DNA from 3 places in the Paenarthrobacter sp. 2TAF44 genome. Region 3 is predicted to be linked to each of the others. Evidence: predicted binding sites of a transcription regulator. Region 3 holds the regulator's gene; each other region holds the start of a gene.
What was found. Region 3 encodes LexA, which represses DNA repair genes until DNA is damaged. Its sites were predicted from a motif close to TCGAACANNTGTTCGA; they were not measured.
Positions count from the first base shown of each region.

Region 1: a site for LexA is predicted at 5,237-5,252, ahead of AB4Z15_RS19070 (LexA family protein). Genes of this name have one in related genera too.
Region 2: a site for LexA is predicted at 2,553-2,568, ahead of ruvA (Holliday junction branch migration protein RuvA). Genes of this name have one in related genera too.

Region 1 covers NZ_JBFRFP010000022.1:20,686-31,047, reverse strand. The annotation lists gene AB4Z15_RS19105 (hypothetical protein) at 68-454, shown strand; gene AB4Z15_RS19100 (hypothetical protein) at 579-2,000, shown strand; gene AB4Z15_RS19095 (hypothetical protein) at 2,397-2,612, shown strand; gene AB4Z15_RS19090 (hypothetical protein) at 2,636-2,779, opposite strand; gene AB4Z15_RS19085 (hypothetical protein) at 2,789-3,052, opposite strand; gene AB4Z15_RS19080 (hypothetical protein) at 3,170-3,472, opposite strand; gene AB4Z15_RS19075 (Y-family DNA polymerase) at 3,501-4,799, opposite strand; gene AB4Z15_RS19070 (LexA family protein) at 4,792-5,223, opposite strand; gene AB4Z15_RS19065 (helix-turn-helix domain-containing protein) at 5,568-5,822, opposite strand; gene AB4Z15_RS19060 (LacI family DNA-binding transcriptional regulator) at 6,554-7,663, opposite strand; gene AB4Z15_RS19055 (sugar ABC transporter substrate-binding protein) at 7,880-9,205, shown strand; gene AB4Z15_RS19050 (carbohydrate ABC transporter permease) at 9,208-10,155, shown strand; gene AB4Z15_RS19045 (carbohydrate ABC transporter permease) at 10,164-10,362, shown strand, end outside.
Region 2 covers NZ_JBFRFP010000013.1:705-11,066, reverse strand. The annotation lists gene secD (protein translocase subunit SecD) at 1-96, opposite strand, end outside; gene yajC (preprotein translocase subunit YajC) at 210-590, opposite strand; gene ruvB (Holliday junction branch migration DNA helicase RuvB) at 777-1,853, opposite strand; gene ruvA (Holliday junction branch migration protein RuvA) at 1,846-2,490, opposite strand; gene ruvC (crossover junction endodeoxyribonuclease RuvC) at 2,594-3,172, opposite strand; gene AB4Z15_RS13800 (YebC/PmpR family DNA-binding transcriptional regulator) at 3,218-3,973, opposite strand; gene pdxT (pyridoxal 5'-phosphate synthase glutaminase subunit PdxT) at 3,977-4,678, opposite strand; gene AB4Z15_RS13790 (MurT ligase domain-containing protein) at 4,805-6,136, shown strand; gene AB4Z15_RS13785 (type 1 glutamine amidotransferase) at 6,133-6,873, shown strand; gene AB4Z15_RS13780 (CapA family protein) at 6,903-8,171, opposite strand; gene AB4Z15_RS13775 (M3 family metallopeptidase) at 8,255-10,267, shown strand.
Region 3 covers NZ_JBFRFP010000007.1:171,196-181,557, forward strand. The annotation lists gene miaB (tRNA (N6-isopentenyl adenosine(37)-C2)-methylthiotransferase MiaB) at 1-543, shown strand, start outside; gene miaA (tRNA (adenosine(37)-N6)-dimethylallyltransferase MiaA) at 564-1,469, shown strand; gene dapF (diaminopimelate epimerase) at 1,531-2,499, shown strand; gene AB4Z15_RS09445 (class I SAM-dependent methyltransferase) at 2,480-3,094, opposite strand; gene hflX (GTPase HflX) at 3,592-5,154, shown strand; gene AB4Z15_RS09455 (ATP-dependent DNA helicase) at 5,147-7,204, shown strand; gene lexA (transcriptional repressor LexA) at 7,214-7,957, opposite strand; gene AB4Z15_RS09465 (LysM peptidoglycan-binding domain-containing protein) at 8,312-8,671, shown strand; gene AB4Z15_RS09470 (histidinol-phosphate transaminase) at 8,749-9,867, shown strand; gene hisB (imidazoleglycerol-phosphate dehydratase HisB) at 9,914-10,362, shown strand, end outside.

The DNA of each region.
Region 1 (10,362 bases), on a different contig from region 3:
GGTAGCCATCTCGGGGTGACCTACAAGGACCGCGCTGTGGAAGACCCCCCACCTTGTGAGGTTCTATGTGAAGAACATCGGCCCCCACGACATTACGCGGGAGCAATTCGACGAAGGGAAACTCTTCATTGAACTACAAAACGGAACGCTTTACGGCATTGTCTCCGTCGCCAGCAGTGACGGGGTGAGCCCACAGGTGAAGGCCTTGGCAATCAGGGAAGATGGCGACATCAGTGTCGGCGCCACACTCCTGCCGAAAGGCACCACGTGGGTCTTCGAATTCATAGTCTCAGGCCCTGGTCAACCGAAGATTCGAGGCCGGTTGATCAACACGGACATCGTCGTGGGGGAGGCGACGAGCACCGGCTTCTTACAAACATATTCCACAAGCTTCCTGCGGGCCGTCCTTGAAGCAGCCGCGCCTTTCCCCATTCCCATCCGAACTAGGCGATAATTTCGACCTCAGTTCGGGGATTCAACGTCGGTCGGGGCCCTCGTGCCCGGGGCCCTGCTAGCGCTCTTGTGAGTGAGCGGCGTAAGGATCTGATCGTGGGCATACCGCGGGGAGAGGTTAGAAAATGAGTGAACACCTTGGACTTGGAGCAGTTGTCCCTGCGCTTTTTGTGGATGGTGTGGAAGACACCCCTTGGGTAGTTGGGACGCTAACTCTTACGGACGCCGGTGTCCGTGTGGCTCTGCCTTATGTAACTCAAGTTCAGCAGTTTGAAACTGTCAGTAAATGGATCGATGGGGAAACCCCACCTCCAAACCTTCTGGTCGAATCTAAGGACCTACGAATTTCCTTGTTCGGACTCCGATACCACGGTCACACACACAGACTTGTCACCGGAACAGCCGAGGGCCTAATCGATGTCGAAGAAGCGGTAATCGCGTCGAGGGGCGGCAGCCTCCAAGATCCGCTCCTGGTTGAAAAGGTCAAGTCGGAGATAGACGGGCTGATCGAGTGGTCCGGTCTAAGCTCCGTCTCCTTCGCCTCTACCCGAACTGGAGAGGGAATGGATCTTCGGAACACGGTCACCTACACCGTGCAGAGTGCCGACGGGCTTAGCTGGACGCAAGGTGACGCCACATTGACGATTTCCACGTCATGGGCGGGTAACCACGGGCAGGGCATTCGAGTTGACGATCGGGGCGTGCTCATAAGCACATTCCCCGAGCCTCGTCCTTTCAGAGACCATCTGGTGGAGCAGCGCAAGTTTGTAGCGTTCCTGTCAGTGATGTTCGGAACCTCCATTTCTTTCCGTAAACACGAGATTCAGGACGCCCGCTTCCCCACTCAGTCCATTGAGGGAACAGTTCACGGCTACCCCTACGTTGAGCTGATCAGTCGTCAGACTGTCCGTGAGTATGTCGGGGATAAGCCTTCAAAGGACCACCTCCGGTTCCCCCTGACGGCGATGCAGTGTCTAAGTTCGGCAACTCTTACCAAATGGGGGGAAGGATATGACAGCTGGGCAAGGTTCCTCTTGCCCGTGGTAGGAGTGCTCCGAGTACGCAACCTGGTTGTGGAGAACATGGCTATCAATGCTGCCATGAGCCTTGAAGCGTTCGGCAAAACCATTGTCACGCTAGCCGAAGGGGAAGAGGAAACCTACCGTAATGACCGGCCGACCACCGCAACTTACATCTACCGTGGTACTAAGGCTCTGGGTCTCAAGTGGGACAGTATCGCGGCATCTGAAGTTGGACTGGCAAGAGCTATCGCGCAGAACTACAACTCCATTAAGCACCCAGGAAATCAGGAGTTCCCTGACGGGTTTCACACTCGCACGCTGGCGCAGATCTCGATGGGTGTTGTTCGTCTGAATGCCCTGAAGCTCGTGGCTAGTGAAAAGGAATATTCACAAGTAGATGCATCGCAGGTGTTCAGGGAGCCACTGGAGCTGTTCAAGCTCAATGATCTTTTCATCGATGCGGAAGGCAAGATCGTGGAGCGGCCTGCTGTTCCACCAGTAGACACAAACTCAACGTCAACCTAGGTTGAAATAGGGCTGGTTATCGGCCAGCAAAAAGGCCCTTCTTGCGGTTCTCATCCGCAGTTCCCCCATGCCGGTAAGGGCCGAAATGCTGCATACGTGCTTCTAAAAATGAAAAAACGGCGCGACGGTAGGATCCCCACCTCGGACTGGTCGGATGGTGCACAAAAACGACCGTTTCCGTGCTAGGCGGCTAGTCGATCTCTTGATAAGGATTCAAAATCCCTATCTCGCGTTCCTCGTCCTCCACTCCTTGGGCAGCATGAATGCCTTCAACGTTGAAAGCCTCCCAAATAGCCGCGTGAAACGCTGAAGAGGACGTTCACTTCGAGGTCCACTCCTGGAAGAAAAGAGTCCATCCTTATCATCCAAGGGGACGCAGCCTTCGTTTCGGCTCAAGTGGAGGACGCCGTCCAGGAGGAATGGCTCGCTCACATCGCACCGTCCGAAGCGATCCTGGGCGTGGAAGCAGCTGCGAAGGAACACCGGCAGGCCGGGCATCGCCTGGATAAGACCGTCGCCGCCTCGAATGCAGCCGGGGCGTCCTGGGCGGACATTGGCCGTGCCGCTGGGATCAGCCGCCAGGCCGCACACGAACGCTGGGCCGATAAGTAGAAAGCGGCTGGGCCCTGGCGGTGCTAGCTGGTGCGAATAGCGATCGCTTTGGCGCCCTCCGGGATCAGCGTTTCGGCGGCTGCTTTGGCCTTCTCGTAGGTCTCGCCTTCGGCGTCGACGTGGCTGAGTTCGCCGTTGCCGGCCTCTACGGTCAGGGTCACTTTCACTCCCATATCCTAGGCCGCCATTTCGGTGAAGGTTTCTTCCAGCGCCTCAGGCAGTATTGAGGAATCGGCGTTGCCGCGCAGGTCCACGGGACGGGATCCCTGCAGCACGGGGGAGGGGACCATCATCCACAACGCCAAGTTGTGCGGGATCCCCAAGTCCATCGCCCATTCGAAGAGCGCCACCATTACCGGTTCCAGGGTCAGGTCCGGGCGGAACTGGAAACCGGGGCAATAGGTCCCCCCGTCGATGACGCGGAAGATCTGTCGCATCATCTGTTCGGGTCCTCCTGCACAGCAGAAAGTCGTTCGCGGACCTTCCCCAGGCTGGGCAGCCGGAATTCAATCCGGATCCGCTCCCACAGCTGTTCGGGGACACGGGACCGGTACAAGTCAGCGGGCACTAGCTGATGCCATCGGCTCCCGGCGCAGCGTGAACGTGCGCAGCTCCCCACCGGCTTGGGGGAGTTTGGCTTGGACCTGCCAGTGCTCGATGCTGACAACATCGCCGGTGCCGACGGCGGCCCGGTCCCGGTGTTCCCACCATGCGTCCCTGGTGAACCAGTGGGCGGTGTGGACGTCGGGATCAACCATCCAGATCCGGCCGTCGTGACGGATCGCCAACGGCGTGCCGTCGGGGCTGAACCGGACAGCGACGTCATTGCCGGTCGTGGGGGATTCGGGTGCGAGGGTCATTGTGGTTTCCTTTCTTACTCGGCGCCGGTCAGGCGGCCTTGACGAGGGGGAGTTCGTCCCAGTGTGTGGTGTACCTGGGGGAGAGCATGTCGCGTTTCATGGACCAGTCCGGTCCGCCTTTGATCCCGGCATGGCCTAGTCCAATGGACCCGCGGCCGTATCGTTTGGCCGCGTCCTCCAGCAGGATCCCGATGCCGCGTTCTTCGTGCGGGTTCTCGAACCACTCCAAGGGCTTCTGATTACCAGTGGGCCGGAGATCCGTGACCATGGTCCCCGCCCGGACGTACTTCACGCCCTCGTGAACCTGGGGGAGCAGCGCGTGGGCTGCCCGGGTCAGCAGCACAGGATCCGCGGTCGGCGTCGGCAGGACCGGGCACACCGAGGGAAAGGACTTCTCGTTCGGGTTGAAGTGCGACGTCGCCGCGAACGCCGTCAACACTTTCGCTTGCAGGTCGTGTTTGGCCAGCCGCGCCGAGGCCATCTGCGCGTACACGCTCATGACCTGCCGCAACCCGGCAGCCGTGGTGATCGGTGCGGAGAAGGATCGGGAGAAGATCAGCTGGTCCCGGCCGATGCGTTCCTCTTCCATCGGGATGCACGGTGTTCCCTGAAGTTCCAGGACGGTGCGCATCATGACGATGGAGAACTTGTCCCGGATCGCGACCGGGTTGGCCCGGGTCAGGTCCAGGATCGAGAAGATCCCCATCGCATTCAGGCGCTTCGTCAGCCGTGTAGCCACGCCCCAGATTTCAATCACCGACAGCTTCGCCATCAGCGCTTCGCGCTGCTCAGCCGGCACAGACTCCCAGCGGCAGACCCCGTCGAACACGGGGTTGTTCTTCGCCCATTTATTGCTTAGCTTCGCAAGGGTTTTCGTCGGCGCGATGCCAACGCAGACAGGCACGCCGACATGCCGCCGGCACGCGGCCTTCATCTCCCGGCCCAGAGCCAGCAGCTCATCGGGCTCGCCTTTGACTCCTAGGAATGCTTCATCGATGGAGTACACCTCAAGCCAAGCCGAGTACCTGCCAAGGAGCTCCATGACGCGCGCCGAAATGTCTCCGTACAACTCGTAGTTGCTGGACAGGGCCACCAGCCCCCATTCCTTGGCCCGGGGGCGGAGCTTGAACCACGGCTCACCCATGGCAATGCCGAGCCTCTTGGCTTCCGGGGAACGTGTCACCGCGCAGCCATCGTTGTTGGAGAGCACAATGAGGGGCCTGCCCTCCAACGCGGGATTAAAGACACGTTCAGCTGAGTCATAAAAACAGTTCACGTCCACGTGCGCTATCTCCTGCATCCGACGCATGACCGCGGGCTTAGACATAATGCAAACACCGTGTCGCAACGCCCCAGATGCTCAGGTCCGAGAGCGCTGAAACCCTGATATCAGGGAAGTCCGGGTTGTCCGCCTGCAGGACAACACCATGTGCCGTGATCCTCAGCCTCTTGATGGTCAGCTCGCCATCAAGAACAGCAACAACGACAGAACCGTCCTTGGGCTCCAGCGCACGGTTCACGATCAACTCATCGCCGTCGCTGATACCGGCCTGCTCCATGGACTGCCCGGTGACCCTGACAATAAAGGTGCTCGTCACGTCCTTGATCAGGTGTTCGTTCAGATCGATACGGCCATCGAAGTAGTCCTGGGCTGGCGAGGGGTAGCCCGCCGCTACTGCAACGGGTGCCAGCGACACCTTCACCAGAGAGAGTCCCGCATCTATCACACGGGGGCCAACTATCACGCCCACAACACACCTTTATTCGAATATATCTTCGAATAAACAGTGTATGCCGTTGCACCGACAGAATAAGCACTCCACCACATTGCCCTCGATGCCTTGTGACCCGGAGGGTGTGACCGGGCAACCGGAGGTGGCCGGCCACAACGCCCGCTGGCCAGGAAGGGGGCTTCGTCTCCCTGGCCGACAGGCGTACGCACTGACCTGCATACTCAGTCCGGACAAACTGTGCAGGCGGTGCGCTTGTGACGGGGCCAAAGTCACGGTCTGTTTCGCCTACAGAGGGGTCCGTGGTTTTTTGGACCGCCACGTCTACCTAGTGCGCACTGGCAGCGGGTAGTGACGCGTTCTTCTCAGGAATCTTCGTCGGTGGTGATGTCATCGAGCTCTCCGGAAGCGATCCGCTCGGCGGTCTTCCGATAGGCCTCCTCAACGTATGCCTCGACGTCGTTCAGGCCGACACGCCAGATATTGCGTCCGCCGATCTGGATGCCCTTTAGGTCGCCGGTCTTCAGGAGCGCCCGGATGAGCGGCTGTCCCACGTTCAAGTATTGGGCTGTTTGCTCCACGGTGAGGAACCGCGCTGGCTGGGGTGTCTTTTCGGGCATGATGAAAATGCTACGACAACGGCAATGTCCTGAATCACGGCTGATTACATCCTTGCTGGGAGCCTGAAGCAAGGGTTGGTGGTAGTTGTACGTCCTGGGGATCGAGTTCGGGCCGGGCCCGAATGAAAGACAAAGGGTGACGAAACGACCTACCGGACCACGCGACGTCGGCCTCCACTTCAACCACCATTGGCTCCACCAGTGTCAGGCGTACGGGGCCTTTGTCTTTGCTGAATCTGTTCAATGAGGTTTCGCTGATCTCTTCGGGCCATGGGTGCCCTGGCTCAGCCGGGCGGAGCTTGAGGCCCAGCTCACGGCCTCGCTGTGTTGAGAGCACCGTGGACCTGCCGACGATCCGCAGCTTGCCCATCGATGGGCAAGCCGGCGATGATCGCCTGCGGTTGCGCTATTGGCCCTATGACGGCTGCGCACACCACATCCAAAGTGTCTTTGCGCTTCAACTTCAACCAGGAGCGCGACGCCTCATAGGGCTGGGACCCGCCCTTGAAATTCCCTGTCAAGTTCAGCGTGTTGAAGCTACACGGGTTGGTCGGATGGGGCCTTGACCGCTTCCGTGGGCGCAACGTCCGCCAATAGCCGAACTGCGACCTCGGCGGTGACCGGTTCCACGGTCGGGTATGAGGGCTCGAGCACCTCCTCCAGGACATCCGCGTTGACGCGGCGGGTGAGAATCAGGCGGGCTTTGGAGCGAGATCATCGGTTACAGGTATCTACTGCGTGCAGCCGCAGCTTTCCCGAAGCAGGACCTGTACAGGAAGGACCCTGTGCTCGCAGGCTGATGGGATCTCGGCCATCCGTTTGCTCAGGAGCTCGACGGCGACCCGGCCCAGCAGGTCCATGGGCTGGCGGACCGTGGTGAGCGCCGGTCGCATGAACCGGCCTGCATCGATCCCGTCGAACCCGGTGACTGCAACTTCTTCCGGAACCTTGACCCCGGCCTCGGTGAGGCCCTCGATGACGCCTAGGGCGGTCTGATCGTTCGCGCATACGATCGCCTCGGGCAGGTGCGGCCGGCCGGCCTTATCGGCGAGCAGCGCTGTGACGGCTTCGCGTACGTCTGACCTGCCGGTCGTGCCCCCCAGGACAGTGCCGTCCGGGGCGGCCAGACCGGCCGCCTCGAGAGCGTCAAGGAACCCCTTGTGCCGCGCGTAGCGGTCGTAGTCATCGATGGGCCCGGCAAACCAGAAGCTCTTGCGCCCGTGGTCTTCGATCAAGTGCTCGACGAGCCGGCGCATCCCGGCCCTGTTGTTGACCGTCACCGAGGACATGACCATGGGGTCTTCCGGGAACTGGGCAACCAGGACGATGGGCTTGGTCCGAGCCAGGTGGACGAGCGTTGACTCGGACACCACATGGGGGAGCACCACGAGACCGTCTACCCGGCGGGCGATCTCGTCCAGGGCCACGCCGCCGGAGTCCAGCTTCTGCCAGCCAACGGCGAGCGGGAGGCCGCGCACAGTGCACTCGAGTTCCACGCCCCGGAGCACCTCGTCGGCGAAGAGCGGGTAAAGCCTTGGACTCGTCGATGATTCGCGGACCAAGGGGACGTAGTCCTCGTCGAGCCGTGCCGGTATCGCCAGTTCGTCGGGCTCGTGGCCGCTGAACGAGTACATGCCGACAACGCCACTGTGGCGCTCGGCCAGGCCCCGTGCGAGTCCGCTCGGGATGTAGCCGAGCGTGTCGACTGCCTTGCGGATCGCCTCCTGCGTGGCAGGCCGGACCTTGTCCGGAGAGCGGAAAAACCTAGAGACGGAGGCCGTGGAAACTCCGGCGGCCTCCGCGACGTCGTAAACGGTTGGCGTAGTGCTGCTGGACAACATAGTCCCCTTCCCCGAGAGCGGTCGACCGCGAGGTCACGTTGCCCGACGTGTCGCCGAGGCTATCACACACTGTACGCGCATACATCCCTGAAATAAAAGGGGGCGTGACCCTTGCCACAGCAAAATGTATGCGCGTACACTCTTGAACACGGGCCGATCGTCGACGTCGAACAGCAGCCCCTATGCTCTCCCCTCCCCCTTCCTTTGAGAGGAACAATGATGTTGAAGAATAAGAAACGAGCAGCCCTGCCGGCACCAAAGATGCTCCATGCCAAAGCCACAAAAGCAGCCGTTATCGGCCTTGCCGCAGCCCTGCTCCTGACTGCCTGCGGACGCGACAATGGATCCGGTCCCGGATCCACCGAATCAGCATCCCCAATTGCCTCGGGCCCCGCGACCGGAACAGTCACGGTGTGGGCGCAGGGTGCCGAGGGCGCCGCGCTGCCTGCGTTGGCAAAGGAATTCGAGGTCGCCAATCCCGGCGTAAAGGTCAACGTCACGGCCATCCCCTGGGATGCCGCCCACAATAAATACCAGACAGCCATCGCCGGGGGCACCACCCCTGATATCGCCCAAATGGGCACCACCTGGATGAGCGACTTCAGCGATGCCTTCGACCCCACGCCCAACGCCGTCGATACCGGCGACATCTTTCCCGGTTCGGTGAAGTCGACCGACGTGGGCGGGACCAGGTATGGCGTCCCGTGGTACGTGGACGCCAACGTCGTCTTTTACCGCAGCGATCTTGCAGCAAAGGCCGGCCATGAGACCTTTCCCACGGACTGGGATGGTTTCAAGTCCTTGGCCAAGGACCTCCAGAGCAAGGCCGGCGCCAAGTACGGAGTCGCGCTCCCCGCGGGCGGAGCGGACTCCTTCCAGCGCATTCTCCCGCTTGTCTGGTCGGGCGGGGCTCAGTTGGTGAACCAGGACAGCACCAAATGGACGCTGGACACGCCCGAGCTCGCAGACGCCCTCAACTACTACAACAGCTTCTTCACCGAAGGCATTGCCAACAAGAACCCTTCCACCGGTGCCGGTGCGGCCGAGTCCGCGTTCGTCGACGGAACCGTTCCCATGTGGATCGGCGGTCCGTCCGGGATCGGCGAGCTGGAAAAGGCCGGCGGCGCGGGATTCGCCGACAAGTACAAGGTGGCCATGGTCCCGAAGCAGAAGACGGCGACCTCCTTCGCCGGAGGCTCCAACCTGGTCGTGTTCAAGAAATCCCAGAACCGGGACGCGGCATGGAAGTTCATCCAGTGGCTTTCCAAGCCCGACATCCAGGTCAAGTGGTACAAGGCGACAGGGGACCTGCCAGCATCCCAGTCTGCATGGAAGGACCCCTCGCTCTCCGGTGATTCCAAACTTGCCGTCTTCGGCGACCAGCTCAAGGACGTCAACTCCCCGCCGTCCTTCCCGACGTGGACCCAGGTGTCCGCCGCCGCCGACACCCAGCTGGAACAGATCGTGAAGGCCGACAAAAACCCGGCCTCGGCCCTCAAGGAACTGCAGTCCACTGCCGACTCAATTGGGACAGGCCGCTGAACATGAGCACGACGTCCAGCCGCACCCCGTTGTCCACCGCATCCCGGTCGCCCAGGGGTGCGGCCGGACCCTCCGCGCGCCGCCGCAGGCAGGCGCTTATCGCATGGATGTTCGCGCTCCCGTTCGTGGCGATCTTCGCCGTGTTCATGCTCGTGCCGCTGGTTTCCTCCTTCGCGATGTCCTTCACGGACTTCACCAGCCGTGACGTCCAGAACCCGGCCGCGGTCGGTTTCGTCGGCCTCAAGCAGTACGCTACGTTGTTCGCCAACCCGCAGTTCGTCCATTCGATGCTCAACACGGCCTATTTCGTCGTCGTCGGCATACCACTGACCATGGCCGTGGCGCTGGCCCTGGCGGTGGCATTGAACAGTGGAATCAAGCGCTTCCGGACGGCTTTCCGCGTAGGGTTCTACACCCCCGTGGTCACCAGCATTGTTGCCGTGGCCGTCGTGTGGCGGTTCATCCTGCAGCCGGATGGCCTGCTGAACACCATCCTGGGCGCTGTGGGAATCCACGGCCCCGACTGGCTCAACAGCACCACGTGGGCCATGCCGGCCATGATCCTGATGGCCGTGTGGCGGAACATGGGCACGCTGATGATCATTTTCCTGGCGGGGCTGCAGAACGTATCGGCGGAAATGCTCGAAGCCGCCGAGGTGGACGGTGCCAATGCCTGGCAGCGGTTCACCAGGATCACGCTGCCCACCCTGCGGCCGACACTGCTGCTGGGCGCGGTGCTGCTCTCCGTCGGCTACCTGCAGTTCTTCGAAGAGCCGTTCGTGATGACCAAGGGCGGGCCGCTCGACTCGACCCTGTCCATCAGCTACTTCACATACAACCAGTTCGGGTTCGGCAAATACGGCTTGGCATCTGCCGCCAGCTATGTGCTCTTCGTCGCCATAGCGCTACTGAGCCTCGTCCAGTTCCGTGCCCTCCGGTCGAAGGACTAAGCACTGCCATGACATTTCCCACAGAAACCCTCACGCCCGGACCCTTGCGGACCGAATCCGGTGGACCTGCACGCCGTCCCCGCCGTCGCGGTCAGCACGGCCGGCCCCTCGTGTACGCCCTGCTGCTGCTCGCCGTGGCCGCTACCCTCCTGCCGTTCGCCTGGATGCTGCTGGGATCCTTCAAAACCCAGGGTGAACTCCTTCGCA
Region 2 (10,362 bases), on a different contig from region 3:
GACTCCGCCACCCAGCACAGCGGTGAGTACAACGAATATTGCTCCAAGCCAAGTCAGCACCCTGCGGGCTGAGTTTTTGGGGCCGGTCCGTGCCATTATCGATCTTCCTTTTATCGCCGGACAGCCGCCGGCGGACGCTGGTAAGCGTCAGCCGGCGGCTTCCGCTGCCGTAGAAGTGTCCTTGCGCGGTGTTGCCGCGACTGACGGTGCTAGTTGTCCTTCTTGTCCTCGTTGTTGAGGCGCGCGATGGTTTCGTCCGGCGTTTCAGTCGCAGCGGGGGTCTCATCGGCAACGGTCAACGAAGAAGCGTCGTCCGGAACAACAGGGGCTTCCTCTTCAGCCTTTTCGACCACCTTGGTGACGGCCTGGCGGTGAACCGTAGCTTCGTTTCCGGGAGACAGCTCGATAACGACCTTGTTCTCAGCTTCATCGATGGACACGATGCGTCCGAAAAGACCGAAGCTGGTCATGACATCGACGCCCGGAGCGAACTTGGACTGCATCGCAGCCTGCTGCTGCTGGGTCTTCTTGTTGCGGCGGAACATCATGAAGACAAAGAGTCCAAGCATGACGAACAGCAATATGGTCATTGGATCCACAGGGAAGTTCCGTTCTTTACTTACGTTTTGGTTCACGGCAACGTCCCCGGCAGATCCTGCGGCCACGGGACTAAACCCGCATAGCAACGCGCTTCACCGCGAAGCGGGCGCATGGATCAAGGACTCGAACGTGCCGAGCGTCATACCAGTCTAGTGGGAAAAGCTGAATACAGCGTGTTAACCGATGGTATCTACGCTTTCAGCATGGTTTTCATCCTCGTCAAACAATGCAAGGGTCTCCTGACCGAATACGCCCGCAGGCACAGCATAACCAAGGTGTGTCCAGGCTGATGCCATGGCGATGCGCCCACGAGGTGTCCGCCCAAGCAGTCCTTCGCGCACCAGGAATGGCTCAGCCACGGTCTCCACCGTTTCGGGTTCTTCACCCACGGCAATGGCCAAGGTGGACAAGCCAACAGGGCCACCATTGAACTTGGTAATGAGGGCTTCGAGAACTGACCGGTCCAGCCTGTCCAAGCCACGTTCGTCTACTTCGTACATATCCAAGGCAGCTGACGCCGACCCGGCATCGATTTGCTCAATGCCATGAACGAGGGCCCAGTCACGAACACGGCGCAGGAGTCGGTTGGCTATACGTGGTGTTCCCCGGGAGCGACCGGCGATCTCGGTGAAACCTGCAGAGTTTACCTTCAGGTCAAGAAGTCCGGCAGAGCGGCGGAGGACAAGTTCGAGTTCGGCCACCGAATAGAACTCAAGGTGCCCGGTGAAACCGAATCGGTCCCTCAATGGGCCCGGAAGAAGTCCTGCACGGGTGGTGGCGCCTACCAGGGTGAAAGGCGGGAGCTCCAAAGGAATTGCAGTTGCGCCTGCTCCCTTGCCAACCACGATGTCCACGCGGAAGTCCTCCATGGCCATGTACAGCATTTCTTCTGCGGGCCTGGACATGCGGTGGATTTCGTCAAGGAACAGGACCTCCCCCTCCGAGAGCGAGGAAAGGATGGCGGCGAGATCCCCTGCGTGCTGGATGGCCGGTCCGCTGCTGATACGCAGCGGCGCGTTCATCTCCGCTGCAATGATCATGGCAAGTGTGGTCTTACCGAGTCCTGGAGGTCCGGACATCAGCACGTGGTCGGCGCTGCGGCCACGCATCTTCGAGGCCTCAAGGACCAAGGCAAGTTGTTTGCGGACACGATGCTGTCCTACGAAGTCGTGCAGGTTCTTGGGTCGGAGAGCAGCCTCAATGACCCGCTCTTCCGGTTCCTCTCCCCCGCTGACGAGTGACAGCTCAGCCACGGCTGCCTACGCGGTTGCCGGCGCGGGCCCCGTCCTGGCCAAGCCAGCGCAGCGTAGCCCGAAGTATTTGGGCCACGTTACCGTCGTCGACAAGCTCGGGGGAATCGGCCATGGCTTTATCGATGCTGCCGGCGGCGTCCTTCTCGGACCAGCCCAGACTGGTCATGGCAGCCACTACCTGGGGCTTCCATTCCACGGTAGCGATCACCGCAGGTGTTGTTCCTGTGCCCGTGCCGTGCGGGACCAACTTCCCGGCCAGCTCGAGGACAATACGGCCGGCCACCTTTGGCCCAATGCCGGGCACCTTGGTGAATGCCTTGCTGTCACCAGTGTGAGCCGCCACCCGGATGGCTTCCGGTTCGTGCACGGCAAGTACGGCCAGAGCCAGCCGCGGCCCGACGCCGCTGACGCTCAGCAGGACATCGAAAACCTCGCGTTCATCATCATCGGCGAAGCCGAACAACGTGAGGGAATCCTCACGGACGATCATGGAGGTGAAGAGCTTCGCCTCGGCACCTACTTTTAGGTGGCTCAAGGTCTGGGGTGTAGCGAAAACGCTCATTCCCGCACCGTTGAGGTCGATCACGGCGGTCGACAAGCCAACGTGGGCAACTGTTCCACGGAGAAAACTGATCAAGACCCGGCTCCTGAGGTACTGCCTGCTCGGCTCCCATGGATCCATGGCGCCAAGCGGACTATCCGAACATATCTACGAATACCCTAGCAAGGGGTACCGACAATCACCGCGCACGGCGCGCTTTCGCTTCGGCTTCCGCCCAGGCCCGCTGAGCCGGGGTGAGGGAACCCGTGCCCGTGTTCCCGCCGATTCCACCCATGCCGCTCCCTGCCCGCCAAGCATGCGTCAGGGCCAGGGCGAGGGCGTCTGCGGCGTCAGCGGGCTTGGGCGGGGCATCGAGCCGCAGGATCTTAGTCACCAATTTGGTGACCGCATCCTTGTTGGCAGTACCACTTCCGGTGACGGCGGCTTTGACTTCAGAGGGCGTGTGCAAGGCGACGGGAATGCCGCGACGCGCGGCCGCAGCGATGACAACGCCCGAGGCTTGGGCCACACCCATCACAGTGCTGACATTCATCTGCGAAAAAACGCGTTCGACGGCGACGACGTCCGGCTCGTGCAGGTCCAGCCACTCGTCGATGGCTTGTGCGATGACCAAAAGCCGCTTGTCCAGCGTCAGCTCAGCTGAGGTCCCGACCACACCAACAGCCACCATGGTGGCCCGGCGGTTCCGTTCGATATCAACTACACCGATGCCGCAACGGGTGAGGCCCGGATCGACTCCCAATACGCGAAGAGTCAAGTCCGGGCCTCCCTGTTTGTTGTCAAAATAAAGGTTCTGCCCTGCCTAGTCGGCGTCGAGGGCAGCCTGTACTTCCTCGCTGAAGTCGGCGTTGCTGTAGACGTTCTGGACGTCATCCAGGTCTTCGAGTGCGTCCACGAGTTTCATGAATTTCCGGGCACCATCAATATCCAGGTCCACCTGCATGGAGGGCACGAATTCAGCTTCATCGGATTCGTACTCGATGCCGGCATCCTTCAAGGCGTCACGGATGGCCTGCAAATCGGAGGGCTCGGAATGCACTTCCCAGTTCTCGCCACTGTCCTTGACTTCCTCTGCGCCGGCGTCCAGGACGGCCATCAGGATGTCATCCTCGCTCAGCCCATTCTTTGGCAGCACCACGACGCCCTTGCGGGTGAACAGGTAGCTGACCGAGCCGGGATCTGCAATGGTGCCACCGTTGCGGGAAATCGCGAGTCGAACCTCGGAAGCCGCACGGTTCTTGTTGTCAGTCAGGCACTCAATCAACAACGCCGAGCCCTGGGGGCCACGGGCTTCGTACATGATTTCGGTGTAATCGACCACTTCGCCTGTGAGGCCGGCGCCACGCTTGATGGCGCGGTCGATGTTGTCGTTGGGAACCGAGGTCTTCTTCGCCTTGGTAACCGCGAGTTCCAGGCCTGGGTTGCCGGCGAGGTCCGGGCCGCCCATGCGCGCAGCAACTTCGATGTTCTTGATCAGCTTTGCGAACGACTTTGCACGCCTGCTATCAATGATGGCTTTCTTGTGCTTGGTAGTCGCCCATTTGGAGTGGCCTGACATGCTTTACGCTTCTCCTCTGATCATTCGAATAAAGAGTTCATGCACGCGCTTCTCACCTGTGACTTCCGGATGGAAAGAGGTGGCCAACAGCTGGCCGGAGCGCACTGCAACAATTCTAGCCAATCCGTGCAAAGTGGCGGTGTGGCTGGCATGCTCCGGATCAACCTGAGCCAGGACTTCGACTCCTGGGCCAACCCGTTCCACCCAAGGTCCACGGATGAAGACTGCGTGCACCGGATCCACGCCGGACTCCCCTGCGCTGAATTCGAGTCCTTTGAAATCGAGGTCCGTTTCAAAGGACTCGCGCTGCCGCCCGAAGGCATTGCGGCGCACCGTGATGTCCAGCCCGCCGAAGGTCTGCTGGGGGTTTCCGTCCAGATCAGCAGCGGGATCGGCAATCTCATCGGCAAGGAGAATCATGCCGGCACAAGAGCCGTACACGGGAAGGCCTTCGGCGATACGCTTCCGCAGCGGGTCCGCGAGTTCAAAGATCCTTGAAAGTTTGTCGATCGTGGTGGATTCCCCACCCGGGATGATGAGGCCGTCAACGTCATCCAGCTCTGCGGGCCGACGGATGCCCACACCCGTGGCGCCTGCGGCTTCCACTGCGTGGATGTGCTCACGGAAGTCGCCTTGGAGGGCCAGTACGCCGATCCGGAGTCCTGCACCCACGCGTGATGAAGCGTCGGAAAGGGGGTTGGTCATTAGACCATCATAGTGGTCCGGCCAGGCAATCTCCTCCCCGAGGCCACGCCGGAGGACAAGCCGGAGCGCCAGCAGGAGAAGCCTCCGGGCCAAGTTCCATGCCTTAACTGGGATATATTACAGAGCATGTTTTCCTTCAGCGTTCCCCTCGGCAAGCTGGTCCGCACACTGTCCCGGCTCCGGGGTGGCGGCTCTGCTTTCCCCGGCCTGGTGGTTGAAAAAATCGATCCTGGTTTCATGCAGAGAACGCTGTCCGGCCTTCCCCATGGTGTGGCGGTTGTCAGTGGCACGAACGGAAAGACGACAACCACCAAAATGGTGGTCGAGCTGCTGGAAAGCCAGGGCCTGAAGGTCTTCACCAACCGCACAGGCAGTAACTTCACCCGGGGCGTAGCCGCCTCCCTCCTCGGCGATGTTGACTGGCGTGGCCGGCTCGACGCCGACGTCGCCATCCTCGAACTCGACGAAGCACATGCCGTGCATTTCGTGAACAAGGTCCCGCCCCGTTTCAGCCTCTTGCTGAACGTCCTCCGCGACCAGCTTGACCGGTTCGGCGAGATCGACAAGACCGCCCGATTGCTCGAACACATCGCCCAGAAAACCACGGATACCGTGGTGCTGAACCGTGAGGACCCCCGTGTGGCACGCATCGCCAACACCCTCAATGCTCCGGGGGCCCTCCACCATCCCAGCGTCCGCTATTTCGGCCTCGATGAATCGCTGCGCAGCACATTTCCCAACGACGACGATATGAGGACCGCCACCACGGGCCCCTCGTCCCCGAACACACCGGCACCCGGCACCGCAGGTGAGGTACCCGACGGCCCTGCTGCCGACGTCGTACTCCGCCGCGTGGGTGCCCAGGACGCTGACTTTGAGTTCGACGGCGAAACAGTCACCACGGGCATGAAGCTACGGGGTGTCTACAACATCTTCAACGCGGCCGCCGCGCTCTCCCTGGCCAGGGCGATCCTGGGTACGGGAGCCGTCGACACTCCCAAACTGGTCAAAGCACTCGGTGATGTGGCTCCCGCGTTCGGGCGCGGCGAAAGCCTCACCGTGGATGGCCAGCCGTTGGAACTTGTGCTCGTTAAGAATCCCAGTGGCTTCCGGCTCGGCCTGAAGTCCTTCCCTGCCGGCGGATACGCCACGATGATCGCCATCAACGACAATTATGCAGATGGCAGGGATATGTCCTGGCTCTGGGACGTTGACTTCGAATCACTCAGGGAAGCTGGCGTCGAGGTCCTTACCGGCGTCCGCGCCTACGATATGGCCCTGCGCCTGCAATACGACGAGGTCCGCTTCGGTACAGTCGAGACCGACATCACCGCGGCCCTGCATGCATTTATCGACGGCTCGCGAGGCAAGCCCAAGCGGATTTTCTGCACGTACACCGCCATGCTCGCGATCCGTCGCGAACTGGCCAAAATCACCATAGTTGAGGTGGTCTCATGACCTCGGAAGCACAGCCCACCAAAGGAACCGTCCGCGTCCTGCAGCTGTACCCGCGGGACATGAATATTTACGGCGACTGGGGCAATGCCCTGGTCCTGCAGAAACGAATCAAGTGGCATGGCTACACGCCGGAGCTGCTTGAGTACAACGTCGGCGACGACTTTCCCGAGGACATTGACATCATCGTGGGCGGCGGCGGGCAGGACAGCGGCCAGCTGGTTATTCAGGATGATCTGCAGGCACGCGCCGATCATTTGCGGGAGCTCGCGGACGAGGGCGCACCAATGCTGGTCATTTGCGGTCTCTACCAGCTTTTCGGAAAGTTCTTCAAGACAAGCGCAGGCCCTGTCATTCCCGGGATCGGTATCCTCGACGTCGAAACGCACGGCACGGATGAGCGGCTGATCGGCAATGTCACGCTCAAGTCCTCCGAATTCGGGGACGTCCTGGGCTACGAGAACCACAGCGGGCAGACCACGCTGGGCCCCGGCGTCCAACCGTTGGGGACAGTCACCAAAGGTGCAGGGAACAACAGCAAGGATGGTCACGAGGGAGCCCGCTACCGCAACGTGGTGGCCAGCTACCTGCACGGTTCGCTGCTGCCCAAGAACCCGGCGATCGCCGACTTCCTGATCCGGACGGCCGTGGAACGCAAGCATGGCACTTTCGTGCCTGGAACGCCCGACGACGACTATGCCCGCCTCGCGCGGGAGCACGCCGCCCGCCGCCCACGCTAGCCGGGTGGTGGTTCGACTACCTGCTGACCTTACTTGTCCTTGGTAATGAGCAACTCGTGGGCGCCGGCAGTTGCTGCCCCCATCGACTCAACCACAGTCTTGGTGCGCTCGTGGGTCTCTGCATCAGCTGCCGGGGAAGCGCAGACTCCTTGGGGTGCATCGCTGGCCACTGAGCACCAACGGTAGGGATCCCGGACAATCACTGACGGCGCCCATGCGAGATCCGAGGCGGTCCAAACACCGGCCGCGTTCTGGCTGAACTGTGCACGGACCAGAAGTCCTTCATTGTTGACCACATACCAGGGCGACAATTCCGTCACGCCATTGCCCAGTCCGTAGACAATCCACGTGCCCTTGTAGTTTTCGATCGGCAGCACCGAGTGCGTGTGGTGTCCATAAACCATGGTGAATTGGCCGCTGTCCACCAAGGCGTGGGCGACTTCCTGTTGTTGGGCATTGGCCTCGCTGGCGTACTCATCACCGGCGTGCATGACTCCCAGCACGATGTCGGCCCCTAGCGCACGGGCCTTGGTGGCTTTCGCAATCATGACCGTGGGATCAAGCTCGTCCACAAGCCACGGGTACTCCGGAATCTGCCCGTTGTGACCGTAGGTGCCAGCAATGACGGCTACTGTTGCGGCGCCGGTTTTGAGCATCAGGATTTCCTGTGATGCAGCTTCAGTCCGGTAGGAACCAGTGTGCTTGAGCCCGGCAGCATCCAGCGCATCCAATGTCCGGAGCAACCCTTCCGTCCCCCGGTCTATGGTGTGGTTGCTGGCTGTGGTGCAGGCCTGGTACCCCACATCCTTGGAGGCGGTAACGATCTGCGGCGGGACATTGAAGGACGGGTACGCGGAGAACGGACCATCCGGCGTGGCAACGGGCGTTTCCTGATGGCAAATAGCGAGATCGCTGTTCCGGATGTAGCGGCGCTGGCCTTCAAGGAGCGGTATGAAGGTGTAACCAGGCTGCCCTGCGGCGGCGGCATCGGCCCGGGCTTGCTGCCACAACTGTGTATGGATCAGCATGTCGCCCGTGACAGTGATGGACGTGCAACGCAGTTCGGGACAAGCAGGCCCCTTGCCCGGGGTTGGCGTAGGAGTCGGCGTTGGGGTGGACGCAGGAGACGCGGGGGCAGTAGCGGCGCTGCTTTGCTCCCGGGAGTCGTTTTCTGCGATTACTCCGCAGGAGCTCAAGGACATGGCAAGCACTGAGGCGGCCAACAGGGCGCCCGTTCGCCGTGAACTCTTGCGGCGGCTGTGAGCCCGACGAGTTGCGGAAGATGTGATGTTCCCCATAACGGCAATCCTACGGCGCACGACGCGCGGGATTCTGGCGAGCCGCCCTTGAGGACACGATTCTTAAGTGAAAGAGTCCCTTCATGACGAATCCGCTTTTGAGCCCCAGTCCCCTGCCGTTCGGCTTGCCACCCTTTGAAGCAATCAGCACCGAGGACTACGCCGAAGCCGTGGACGCGGGACTGGACGAACACCTCCACGAGATCCAGCAGATTGCGGCGAACTCTATGCCGGCGACTTTCGAGAACACGGTCTTGGCCATGGAAAGGTCCGGGCGGTTGCTGGACCGGGCCTCGGCGTCGTTCTTTACGCTTGTATCGGCCGATGCGTCGGAGGCGATCAGGGAGTTGGAGACTGGCCTCGCACCCAAGTTTGCCGCACATCAAGACGCCGTCTACATGAACCGTGACTTATACGAACGCTTCAATGCCATCGACAGCGCCGGCCTTAATGAAGAGTCTGCTCGCTTGGTCCAGGAATACCTCAAAGAGTTTCGGCAGTCCGGCATTCAACTTGACGACGACGGCCAGGCGCGGCTTCGGGAAATCAACGCCGAACTCTCGCGTCTGGGCACTGAATTCGGCCAGCGCGTCAAGGAGGCGATCAAGGCTGCCGCTATTCTCCTCGACGACGAAGCCGACTTGGCCGGCATGTCTCCCGAAGATGTCGCTGGCGCTGCCGAAGCCGCCAAGACCGCCGGGCACGATGGTCAGTTCCTCTTGACGCTGATCCAGCCAAGCAACCAGCCTGCCCTCGCCTCGCTGGAAAACCGGACCGTTCGGCGTCGCCTGTTTGAAGCGTCCCTCGCTCGAGGCACCGACGGCGGAAACCTGGATGTCCGTGATCTGGTGACGGCAACGGTCCGCTTACGCGCGGAGAAAGCCGGCCTGCTGGGCTTTCAAAACTTCGCGGAACTCGTAGTGGACCAGCAAACGGCCCCGGACTTCACGGCCGTGCAGGCAATGCTGGGCCGGTTGGAACCTGCAGCCGTCCGCAACGCCCAAGCCGAAGCCGAAGCTTTGGCCGAGTCCGCCGGCCATCCACTGGAGCCTTGGGACTGGGCTTACTACTCCGCCCAGGTTCGGCGGGAAAGGTACCAAGTGGATGAACAGGCCATCAGGCCCTACTTCAGCCTCGAAACTGTCTTGGCTGACGGCGTCTTCTTCGCAGCGACCCAGCTCTATGGCATCACGTTCCATGAGAGGCCGGATCTGGCCGGATACCACGAGGACGTCCGGGTGTGGGAGGTGCGAAACGAGGACGGCAGAGCTCTGGGCCTCTTCCTTGGGGACTATTACACGCGCGAATCCAAGCGCGGAGGAGCCTGGATGAACTCGCTCGTGGAACAGTCCCGGCTCCTTGGCACGCAAGCCGTGGTGATCAACAACCTCAACATCACCAAGCCGGCGCCAGGCGAGCCTGCTCTCCTGTCCCTGGACGAGGTCCGGACTGTCTTCCACGAATTCGGGCATGCGCTCCACGGACTATTCTCCGACGTGGAGTATCCGCGGTTCTCCGGAACGTCCGTGCCTCGGGACTTCGTGGAGTACCCGTCCCAGGTCAACGAAATGTGGATTATGTGGCCAGAGGTATTGACCAATTACGCACGCCACCATGCCACGGGAGAGCTGCTCCCGCAGGACATCGTGGACAAAATCAACGGATCCCTGCTGTGGGGTGAGGGATTCGCCACCACTGAATACCTCGGAGCAGCATTGCTGGATGTGGCGTGGCACGTGATGACAGAGTCCGAAGTTCCGGACGACGTCCTTGCCTTTGAAGCCAAGGCGTTGGCCGACGCCGGCATCGCCCACCCGCTGATTCCGCCGCGCTACCGCACCGGCTACTTCCAGCACATCTTTGCCGGTGCCGGGTATGCTGCCGGCTATTACTCCTACATCTGGAGCGAAGTCCTGGATGCGGACACCGTTGAGTGGTTTAAGGAAAACGGCGGTCTCACCCGCGCAAACGGCGAACACTTCCGCGCCGAGCTACTCGCCCGCGGAAACAGCCGCGATCCGCTGGAATCCTTCCGCACGTTCCGAGGCCGGGACGCCGACCTTGGCCCCCTCCTAAAGCGCCGGGGACTCAACTAACCCCAACACCCCAGAAAACGGAACGGTGGGCGCCGATCCGGCAGCGTGCGTAAAAGGGCCCCCGCCCCAGCCCACCGCCAAAATGGCGGCGGCGA
Region 3 (10,362 bases):
TTCCAAGCGACGCTTGACGTCGTGGAGAAATCGCGGTTCGCCACAGCCTTCACCTTCCAGTACTCCAAACGGCCTGGTACGCCGGCCGCCGAGCTCCCGGAGCAACTTCCCAAAGCAGTGGTCCAGGAGCGCTTTGAACGTCTGACCGCCCTGCAGGACCGTATCGCGGCGGAGGAGAACGCCAAGCAAGTGGGTTGCCGTGTGGAAGTGCTGGTGACAGCGCAGTCCGGCCGCAAAGCAGAGGAAACGCATCGGTTGTCTGGCCGATCCAAGGATCAGCGACTCGTTCATTTCTCAGTACCTGACGGTGCGCAAACCCCTCGCCCCGGGGACTTTGTCACCGTGACCATTACCGAAGCCGCGGCATTCCACCTGGTTGCCGATCCTGCAAGCCTGGACGATTACATGTTGCGCCGGTCGAGGGCGGGTGACGCCTGGGATCGCTCGCAGGCAGATTCCTGCGGTGTTCCCAGTGCTGGTGCGGCCTCGGGCAAGAAGGGTGTGTCCTTAGGCATGCCGTCGCTGCCTGTTCGCGGCGCCTGACGTCGATTATTCGAGATCGAATGGCCCTCTCCCATGCCGCGCCGCCGGTGATTGCCGTCGTCGGGCCAACCGGGTCCGGTAAATCGGACCTGGCCGTCGAGCTGGCCCTTGCACTCAATGGCGAGGTCATCAACGCTGACGCCCTGCAGTTCTATCGCGGCATGGACATCGGTACGGCCAAGATCACTGTGGACGAACGCAAGGGCGTGCCACATCATCTGCTGGACACAAAGGACGTCACGGAGGAAGCCAGCGTGGCGGACTTCCAAGCGGAATGCCGCGCCGTCATCAATGACATCCACGCCCGGGGCAAGCGGGCCATCATGGTGGGCGGCTCTGGCCTCTACGTGCGGGCCGCCCTGGATGTACTGGAGTTCCCCGGCACGGACCCCGACTTGCGAAAACGGCTTGAGGATGAATGGGAAACCTTCGGTCTGGCGCCGTTGCGGGCCCGGCTTGAAAAGGTGGATCCCGTCTCGGCAGGCCGTCTGGGGGATGCCCGGCGGGTGATCAGGGCCCTGGAGGTTTACGGAATGACAGGGCGCCCGTTCAGCTCGTTCATGCCACAACGCGAGTACTTCCAGCCGGCCCTGCAGATTGGCCTGTCTGTGGACCGCGAGGTCCTGCGGGAGCGGCTGGCGATCCGCGTACACCGGATGGTGGATGCGGGGTTGCTGCAGGAAGTGGAACGGCTTGATGCGGCTGGCCTGCGACGCGGCAAGACAGCCTCGCGTGCACTGGGATATGCACAATTCCTCAGGGTGCTCGACTCCGAAGTCAGCGTCCCGGAGGCAGCTGAAGAAACCATTGTGGCCACGAGGCAGTTCGCCCGGCGACAATTGACGTGGTTTCGGGCCGATCCGCGGATCGCGTGGCTCGATTGGCAGGATTCGGAGCTCGTGTCCAAAGCAGTCGCGCTGGCCTAGCCGGGCTGGCGCTCACGACAGCAATTTCTGGCCGAACCTGCCCGGCGGGTAGCCTAGTCCCATGGATCAAACCGCCGCAGTTCCCGCCCAGCAGTCCGCCGCTGCCGGCGCCCCCGTGCCCACTGCCAGCCTTTCCGGCTTGGCGTTTTCCAAGGGCCATGGAACGGGCAATGATTTCGTCCTGATTGCTGATCCCGGTGATGTCCACGAGATCTCTCCCGAGCAAGTAGCACAGCTGTGCGACAGGCATCGGGGGATAGGTGGCGACGGTCTTATCCGTGCTGTTCCTTCGCGGTATCTGCCCGAAGGCCGCGTCCTGCTTGAGCAGGACGCCTCTGCGGAATGGTTCATGGACTACCGTAACGGCGATGGTTCGCTGTCCGAGATGTGCGGCAACGGCGTCCGCGTCTTCGTGCATTTCCTGATTGCCGAAGGCCTGGTGGAGCTTGGTCCGGGCCAGTCCTTGACCATCGGAACACGTGGCGGGATTAAGAAGATTGTGTGCACGGCCGACGGCTATGCCGTGGATATGGGCCCGTGGGAATTCATTTTCCCTGCAGAAGCACAAAGCAAAGCCATGGATGCCTTGGTCAGCGCAGACGGCCTGGAAGTGGCCAGGCCCGGCCTCTCCGTCAGCATGGGCAACCCGCACACTGTGGTTGCGCTTGCCGAGCTCAGCGAACTCTCCGCTACGAAATTATTCACCGCGCCGGCAGTGGATCCCAAGCCTGCCAACGGCACCAATGTCGAGTTTGTAGTACCCGCAGAGCCGCTGGTTCACGACGGCGTGGGAACCATCACTATGCGCGTCCACGAGCGTGGAGTCGGCGAAACCCAATCGTGTGGCACCGGGGCTTGTGCCGCCGCCGTCGCGATCCGTCATTGGGCTGGCAGCAGCGCCCCCAACTCTTGGCACGTCAACGTTCCCGGTGGCGTGGTGGACGTGAAGTTCTTCCCGGGTGAGGATGGCCGGGAACACGTTGAGCTCAGCGGCCCCGCAGTCATTGTGGCTAGTGGGACGCTTTCCTGACGCGAAGGATCCTGAAAGACTTCGAAGTGCTCTCGCGGGAAACCGTGAAGGACTTGTCCAGTTCGTTGGCCAGCCAGCGTTGGAGGGAGTCCGAGCCCAGGTTCTTCTGAACCACCATCCACGCGTTGCCGCCAGGTGCCAGCCGGGGCAGCCACGTCAGGAGCAGCGAGTGTAGTTCGTCCTTGCCGATGCGGATCGGCGGGTTGGACCAGATCGTGTCGAATTCGACGCCGGGGTCTACCTCATCCGGGAGGCTGGCCTTCACGTTGTTCAAGCCAAGGGCAGCCGCGTTCTCGTTGGTCAAGGCGATGCAGCGCTCGTTGACATCCACGGCGTAGACCTGTGCCAGGGGCGCCATGAGCCCCATCGTGAGGGCAACAGGACCCCAACCGCACCCAATATCCAGCAGGTTGCCCCGGGGCGAAGGCGGTGGAACCTCGGCCAAAAGTACCTTGGTGCCCTTGTCCACACCGTCGGGGCTGAAGATGCCCGACGACGTCTGCACATGACGGGTAGCTCCAGCCAGTTCCACAGTGAGGGGCTTGCGAGTGAACGGACCGGCCGGTTGGGCGCTGAAATAGTGTGCAGACTCCATAATTTGCCAGATTAGTTGGCTATCGGCGGCTTGGGAAACTGCCCTCGGGCCGGGACAGTTTGACAGTGCTGCTAATGTGGAAGGCATGTTCTTGATCTTTGAGTAATCAGCCCGAGCCGACCCTTTCACGTCGGCAAGGCACCTGCCCGCGATGCAGGCCCGCTTGGCGTATCAGCCCAGCTCATGGCCATTCCGCCCGCAGGTTCCGTCCGGCAGACTCCGCAATCGCCCGTTGTTGGTTGATCGCGGTTGCTCAGTAGAACATGTCCCACCCCAGCTGTCGCGAAAGCAGTGGCCCTGCCATCTGCTGTCAGCTCTTGGTTTATGGGTTTGGCGATGAATTCTCCTGCAGGACAGGACCTCCCGCGGACCAACCCGCTCGATCCAAGCACCACAGGAGGCCCTATATGGCCGAAGCTCGTCAGCCCACCGCGAATACCGTCCCATTGGACGCAAAACAGCACTATTCTGGATATGCCGAACAGTCTAAGGAGACCATGACCACCCAGAAGCACTCCGGATCCGATTCCGACGCCCAGGACATGAGTCCTGAACAAATCCAGGCTGTCATTGACCGGATTCTTTCCAAGGATGTACCTGCACAGGCATCCGATGACAATGATGCCAAAGGTGTTTTCGGCAGGGCACAAGCGATCTCCACGCTTGACCACGAACACAGCATTTACGACGGCGACCAGGAAGACTTGGCGGAACGACGTGCGCTCCGCCGCACCGCGGGCCTTTCCACCGAACTCGAAGACGTCACAGAGGTTGAGTACCGGCAGCTGCGCCTGGAGCGCGTTGTCCTGGCTGGCCTGTGGACAGAAGGCACTTTGGCTGACGCCGAGAATTCGCTTCGCGAACTCGCAGCATTGGCAGAGACAGCAGGATCCGAGGTCCTTGACGGCCTGGTTCAGCGGCGCACAAAGCCGGACCCCGGCACGTTCCTCGGATCGGGCAAGGCACAGGAACTCAAGGACATCGTGGCCGCCACTGGCGCCGATACCGTGGTGGTCGACACCGAGCTTTCCCCCTCGCAGCGACGCGGACTTGAGGACATCGTCAAGGTCAAGGTTGTGGACCGGACAACGCTGATCCTGGATATCTTTGCCCAGCACGCAAAGAGCCGCGAAGGTAAGGCACAGGTTGAACTCGCACAACTCGAGTACCTGCTCCCCAGGCTCCGTGGTTGGGGTGACTCCATGTCCCGCCAGGCGGGTGGCCAAGTGGGTGGAGCCGGTGCCGGTATGGGTTCCCGTGGTCCAGGCGAAACAAAGATCGAGCTCGATCGCCGCAGGATCCGGACGCGCATGGCCAAGCTGCGTCGGGAGATCGCCGCGATGAAGCCGGCGCGCGAGACCAAGCGGGCCAACCGCCGTCGTAATGCCGTACCCTCGGTCGCAATCGCCGGCTATACCAACGCTGGAAAGTCTTCGCTCCTGAACCGGCTGACCGATGCTGGGGTGCTGGTGGAAAACGCCCTGTTCGCCACCCTGGACCCGACCGTCAGGAAGGCACAGACCCCGGATGGCATCGGCTACACGCTGGCTGACACCGTTGGATTCGTCCGCTCGCTTCCTACGCAGCTGGTGGAAGCCTTCCGCTCCACACTGGAAGAAGTAGCGGACGCAGACCTGATCCTGCATGTCGTGGACGCCTCCCACCCGGACCCGGAAGGGCAAATCGCGGCAGTGCGTGCTGTCTTCACCGAGGTCGACGCCCGCAAGGTTCCGGAAATCATCGTCCTGAACAAGGTCGACGTAGCGGATCCTTTCGTCGTGGAACGCCTGAAGCAGAAGGAGCCGCGGCACGCCGTGGTTTCCACCCGCACGGGCCAGGGCATACCTGAACTCCTGGAAGAGATCAGCCGGTCGATTCCCCGGCCGGGAGTCCGCCTCGAGGTCCTCATCCCGTATGACCGTGGTGACATGGTCAACAAGCTGCACAACTCCGATTCGGAAATCCTGAGCCTCGAGCACGAGGAAAACGGAACCCGCGTGGTGGCCATGGTTCGTGAAGGATTGGCCGCCGAGCTGGAGTCATTCGTCAGCAATGGTTGAGAAGGTGGCGGCGGACGTCGTCGAGTCAGTGGGGGAGAAGTTCACCCTCGAGCTGTTGGACAAAGCTGTTGACGGGATGGGCGGTCAAAGCCGTTCAGGCCAGCACGAGATGGCAAGGCAAGTCACCCGGGCCATCGAGTCCGGTGAACATCTGCTGGTCCAGGCCGGAACGGGAACGGGTAAGTCCTTGGCTTACCTGATTCCGTTGATCGCCCATTCCATGGACAGCGACAAACCGACGCTTGTGTCCACCGCTACCTTGGCCCTGCAAACACAGATTGTGGGCCGGGACCTGCCCCGGCTGTTGGAGACCATAAGCCCGGCCCTCGAGCGTCCCGTGAACGTGGCACTCGTCAAGGGCCGGGCAAATTATGTTTGCCTGCAAAAGCTGGAGGGCGGCTTCCCCAGCGAAGAGCCATCCGAGGGCCAACTTTTTTCCCTGGGTGAGGACACCAGCGTGCCGCATTTCGCAGCGGCGGTTGGCGGCCCGTCGTCGCAATTGGGCCAGGAAGTCATCCGGCTCCGTGAATGGGCCGAAAAGACGGCCACGGGCGACCGCGATGAACTGATGCCGGGGGTGACGGATCGGGCCTGGAGGCAGGTCTCCGTGACGTCAATGGAGTGTTTGGGGGCACAGAAGTGCCCACTCGCTGAGGAATGCTTCAGCGAGCAGGCACGTGCCCGGGCGGCCGAGGCGGACGTCGTGGTCACCAACCATGCCATGCTTGCAGTCAGTGCCTTCGAAGGGCTTGCTGTACTGCCCGAGTACGACGTCGTTGTGGTTGATGAAGCTCATGAGCTGCAGGACAGGGTCACGGGGGCCGTCACGGGCCAGCTGTCCGTAGCAATGGTGCATGCTGCGGCTTCGAGCGCGCGTAAGCACACCGCCATTACCGTAGACGCCCTGAACGCGGCAGCCGACCGACTGGACATGGCCATTGCCGGAGTCCCCAACGGACTGCTGCCCAACGGGCTAAACGACGAACAACTGGACTGCCTGGACCAACTGCGTGATGCCACACGCGCTGCGTTGTCTGACTCGAAGACTGACTCTTCAAACGCGGTCGACGGCGGCCGGCAGCTTGCGCGCTCACGGCTCATGCTCATTCTGGAACTGTGCGAGCGGATGCTCGCAGCCAAGGAGAACCGTGAAGTGGTGTGGTTCTCCAGGAACAGCACCTTCGATCCCCAGCAGGGGTACTCCCCGCCGGATGAGACCGCGCCCGCACTGATCAACATCGCTCCGCTTAGCGTTGCCGGCCGGCTGCGGGAAGGCCTTTTCGCAGGGCACACAGTGGTGCTTACTTCTGCCACGCTCGCTATTGGATCCGCCTTTGAGCCTGCCGCCGGTGGCCTGGGGCTGATTGGAGAGGGTGCACCGAGCTGGACTGGGTTGGACGTCGGATCGCCTTTTGATTATCCGAAGCAGGGTGTCCTTTACGTGGCCAAGCACCTGCCCAAGCCCGGCAGGGGCACTTCTCCCGAGGCACTGGATGAGCTTGAAGACCTCATCCGTGCTTCCGGTGGGGGAGCCCTGTGCCTCTTCTCCTCACGTCGGGCGGCCGAGGAAGCCGCAGAGGCGATGCGACCACGTCTGGATGTGGACATCCTCTGCCAAGGCGAATCCACTATGGCAGCGCTCGTGAAGCAGTTTGCCGACGAACCGGACACCTGCCTCTTTGGCACGATGTCCTTGTGGCAGGGCGTCGACGTCCCTGGCGGTTCATGCCGCCTTGTGGTGATTGACCGCATTCCGTTCCCGCGGCCGGACGACCCGCTGATGACCGCACGCTCGCGAGCTGTTGCGCAGTCCGGGGGCAACGGGTTCATGGCGGTGTCAGCTACGCATGCGGCAATTCGCTTGGCGCAGGGGGCAGGACGCCTCATTCGCTCCACTGGCGACAAAGGCGTGGTCGCCGTCCTGGACTCACGGCTTTCCACGGAACGGTACGGCGCGTTCCTGCGTGCAGCTTTGCCACCCTTCTGGGCAACGACGGATCGCAATGTTGTGCGCGGCGTCCTGGAACGCTTGGGCGCAAAGAAAACGTAGGCAAACGCCCTAAAGGGAGCGCAGGACCGAGACGACCTTGCCCATAATGGTGGCCTGGTCTCCCAGTATCGGTTCGTACTGCGTGTTCTGGGGGAGCAGCCACGTGTGGCCGTCCCGCTGGCGGAAGGTTTTTACCGTGGCTTCGTCATCCAGGAGTGCTGCCACGATGTCACCGTTGATGGCGTCATTCTGGCGCCGGACAACTACCCAGTCACCGTCACAAATTGCGGCATCGATCATGGAGTCACCAGCGACCTTCAGCATGAACAGTTCGCCGTGGCCCACCAGTTGCCGGGGCAGGGGCAGGACGTCCTCAATAGTCTGGTCTGCGAGGATGGGGCCACCGGCCGCGATGCGTCCCACCAGGGGCACCATGGCGGTGTCGCTGGCACTGGCCAACTCCGTCACGGCGAGTCCACCTGCGCTACGCAGTGTGGTAGCTGCTTCGACTCCGGGAATTGTCCCGCCGTCAAGGGTCAAAGGCATGAGGACTTCCATGGCGCGGGGGCGCTTGGGATCTCTGCGCAGGTAGCCCAGCTTCTCCAACTGGGAGAGCTGATGGGTGACGCTGGACAGGCTCGCCAGACCAACGGTGTCACCAATTTCGCGCATGCTGGGCGGATAGCCGTTGTCATTGACGGACCGCTGGATGGTTTCCAGGATTTTCTTCTGCCGGACAGTCAGGCTTTTGGGACTCTTTTGAGGCTGCTGGCTCCGCAGGGGTGCCCCGCCGCCGGTGGCTTTCGCTGCCATGTTCGCCAATGCCCTTCTGTTCCGCCCGGTCACGGTCTGAAGTGTGCCCGGGGATGTTGGATCTGAAAAAATGTCAGACCCTCCTGTTCCACTGAAACAGTGCCTGTTTCTTCACTCAAACCTAGGCCAGGCACAGGCGTTTATCAAACATTCGTTCTAGCGAGTCTCGACACCGTTCGTTGATAAGTGCTAAAAATGTCATAGCAAGGTTCGAATATGTGTTCTATAAAAGTTGAACCTGGCTCGGATGTTCGAAGAAAGTGTTCGAATATCCGGGGCGGTCCAACGAACACAAGGAATTGGCAGCCGGCAACGGGCATCCGATGCAGGCAATCGCTCAGAAGGGCTCAGCTCATGTCCGCAATCTCTACGTTCCACGAATTCCGCAACACCCCGGCGCCTACGCGTCTCCGGCTTACCCGGCGCGGCAGGATCGTGTTCTTCGGCATCCCCGCCATGCTGCTGCTTGCCGCGCTGCTGAGCCTTGCCGGCTTCATCAACTCTCCGGCCAAGGCTTCGGATTCCCAGTCCCAACTGCAGCCGCCGGTGGCCGTCACGGTTACTGTCCAGCCCGGGCAGTCACTGTGGGGCATCGCCGGTGCGGCCGCGCCGGAGAGGGACCCGCGTGATGTCATCGCAGAAATCATCCAGTTGAACGATCTCCGCGGAGGACGCATCCAGCCCGGCCAGCAGCTGTTCGTTCCCGCGAATTGAGTGGCCAGGGGGCTATGGGTCACCGTCCCTGGCGTCACAGTTACTCTGCAGTCGCACCGGCACCTTAAACTGTCTTGGTGAGTGACCAGCTTGAGCGACTTGACCGACTTCCCCTCCGGACCAACCTGCGTGGACTGAGCCCCTATGGCGCGCCGCAGCTTGATGTCCCCATTTTGCTCAACGTCAACGAGAACACCCATGGCGTGCCGGCCGATGTGCAAGCGGCCATTACCGAGGCCGTTGCGGCTGCGGCCACGGGCCTGAACCGATACCCTGACCGCGAGTTCACCGAACTTCGTGAATCCCTCGCCGATTACCTCGGTCACGGGCTTTCCGCGGACAACATCTGGGCGGCCAACGGCTCCAACGAGGTCCTGCAGCAGATTCTGCAGGCCTTCGGAGGTCCGGGGCGCAAGGCATTGGGCTTCCCTCCCACGTATTCCATGTACCCGTTGCTTGCCAGTGGCACGGACACTGAGTACGTCCGTGGAGTGCGAGCTGATGACTATGGCCTGGATGCGGCTTCCGCTGCTGCCCAGGTGAAGGAGACTGGCGCGAATATCGTGTTCCTGTGCTCTCCGAACAACCCCACGGGAACGGGCTTGGGGCTGGACGTCGTCGAAGCTGTGTACGAAGCCGGCGATGCCAGCCAAGCTATCGTCATCGTGGATGAGGCCTACCACGAGTTCGCGCACGACAACACGCCCAGCGCGCTGACGCTGCTTCCCGGGCGGGAGCGTTTGATCGTCTCACGCACCATGAGCAAGGCCTTTGCCCTGGCAGGTGCGCGCCTGGGCTACATGGCTGCCGCACCTGAGGTTACTGACGCCATCAGGCTCGTCCGGCTGCCTTACCACCTCTCAGCGGTCACGCAAGCCACGGCCCTGGCTGCCCTCAACCACCGCGAAGCGCTCATGGCCGACGTCGAGGACATCAAGGTCCAACGCGACCGCATTGTGACCGAGCTCCTCCGAATGGGACTCAAGCCTGCGGCCTCGGACTCAAACTACGTTTTCTTCGGTGGGCTTTCGAACCCGCACGCGATCTGGCAGGGCCTGCTGGATGCGGGCGTCCTGATCCGTGACGTCGGCATTCCAGGACACCTGCGGGTGACTGCGGGAACGGAAAAGGAAACAACGGCCTTCCTTGAGGCCTTGGAAGCCCTTCTGGACAGCCCTGCGTCCCAGCCCAACTAAACTTGTCAATAGACCCACCCCATTCTTCGTGTATAAGGACGTCCCAATGAGCGAAACCGGCGCCACGCCGTCCGCTGACCGCACTGCGCGCATGGAGCGCACCACCAGCGAATCCTCCGTCCTGGTGGAGATCAACCTGGATGGCACCGGTGTCTCGGACATCAGCACCACGGTTCCCTTCTATGACCACATGCTGACGGCGTTGTGCAAGCACTCCCTGATCGACATGACCGTCAAGGCCACGGGTGACACCCACATCGATGCCCACCACACCGTGGAGGATGTGGCCATTACTTTTGGTGAGGTCTTGCGTACTGCCTTGGGCAACAAAGCCGGAATCCGCCGCTTTGGTGAAGCTACGGTTCCATTGGACGAAGCCTTGGCGCACGCTGTCGTGGATGTTTCGGGGCGCCCATATCTGGTACACGGAGGAGAACCCGCGGGGCAGGAGTACCACCTCATCGGTGGCCACTTCACGGGTTCGTTGACCCGTCA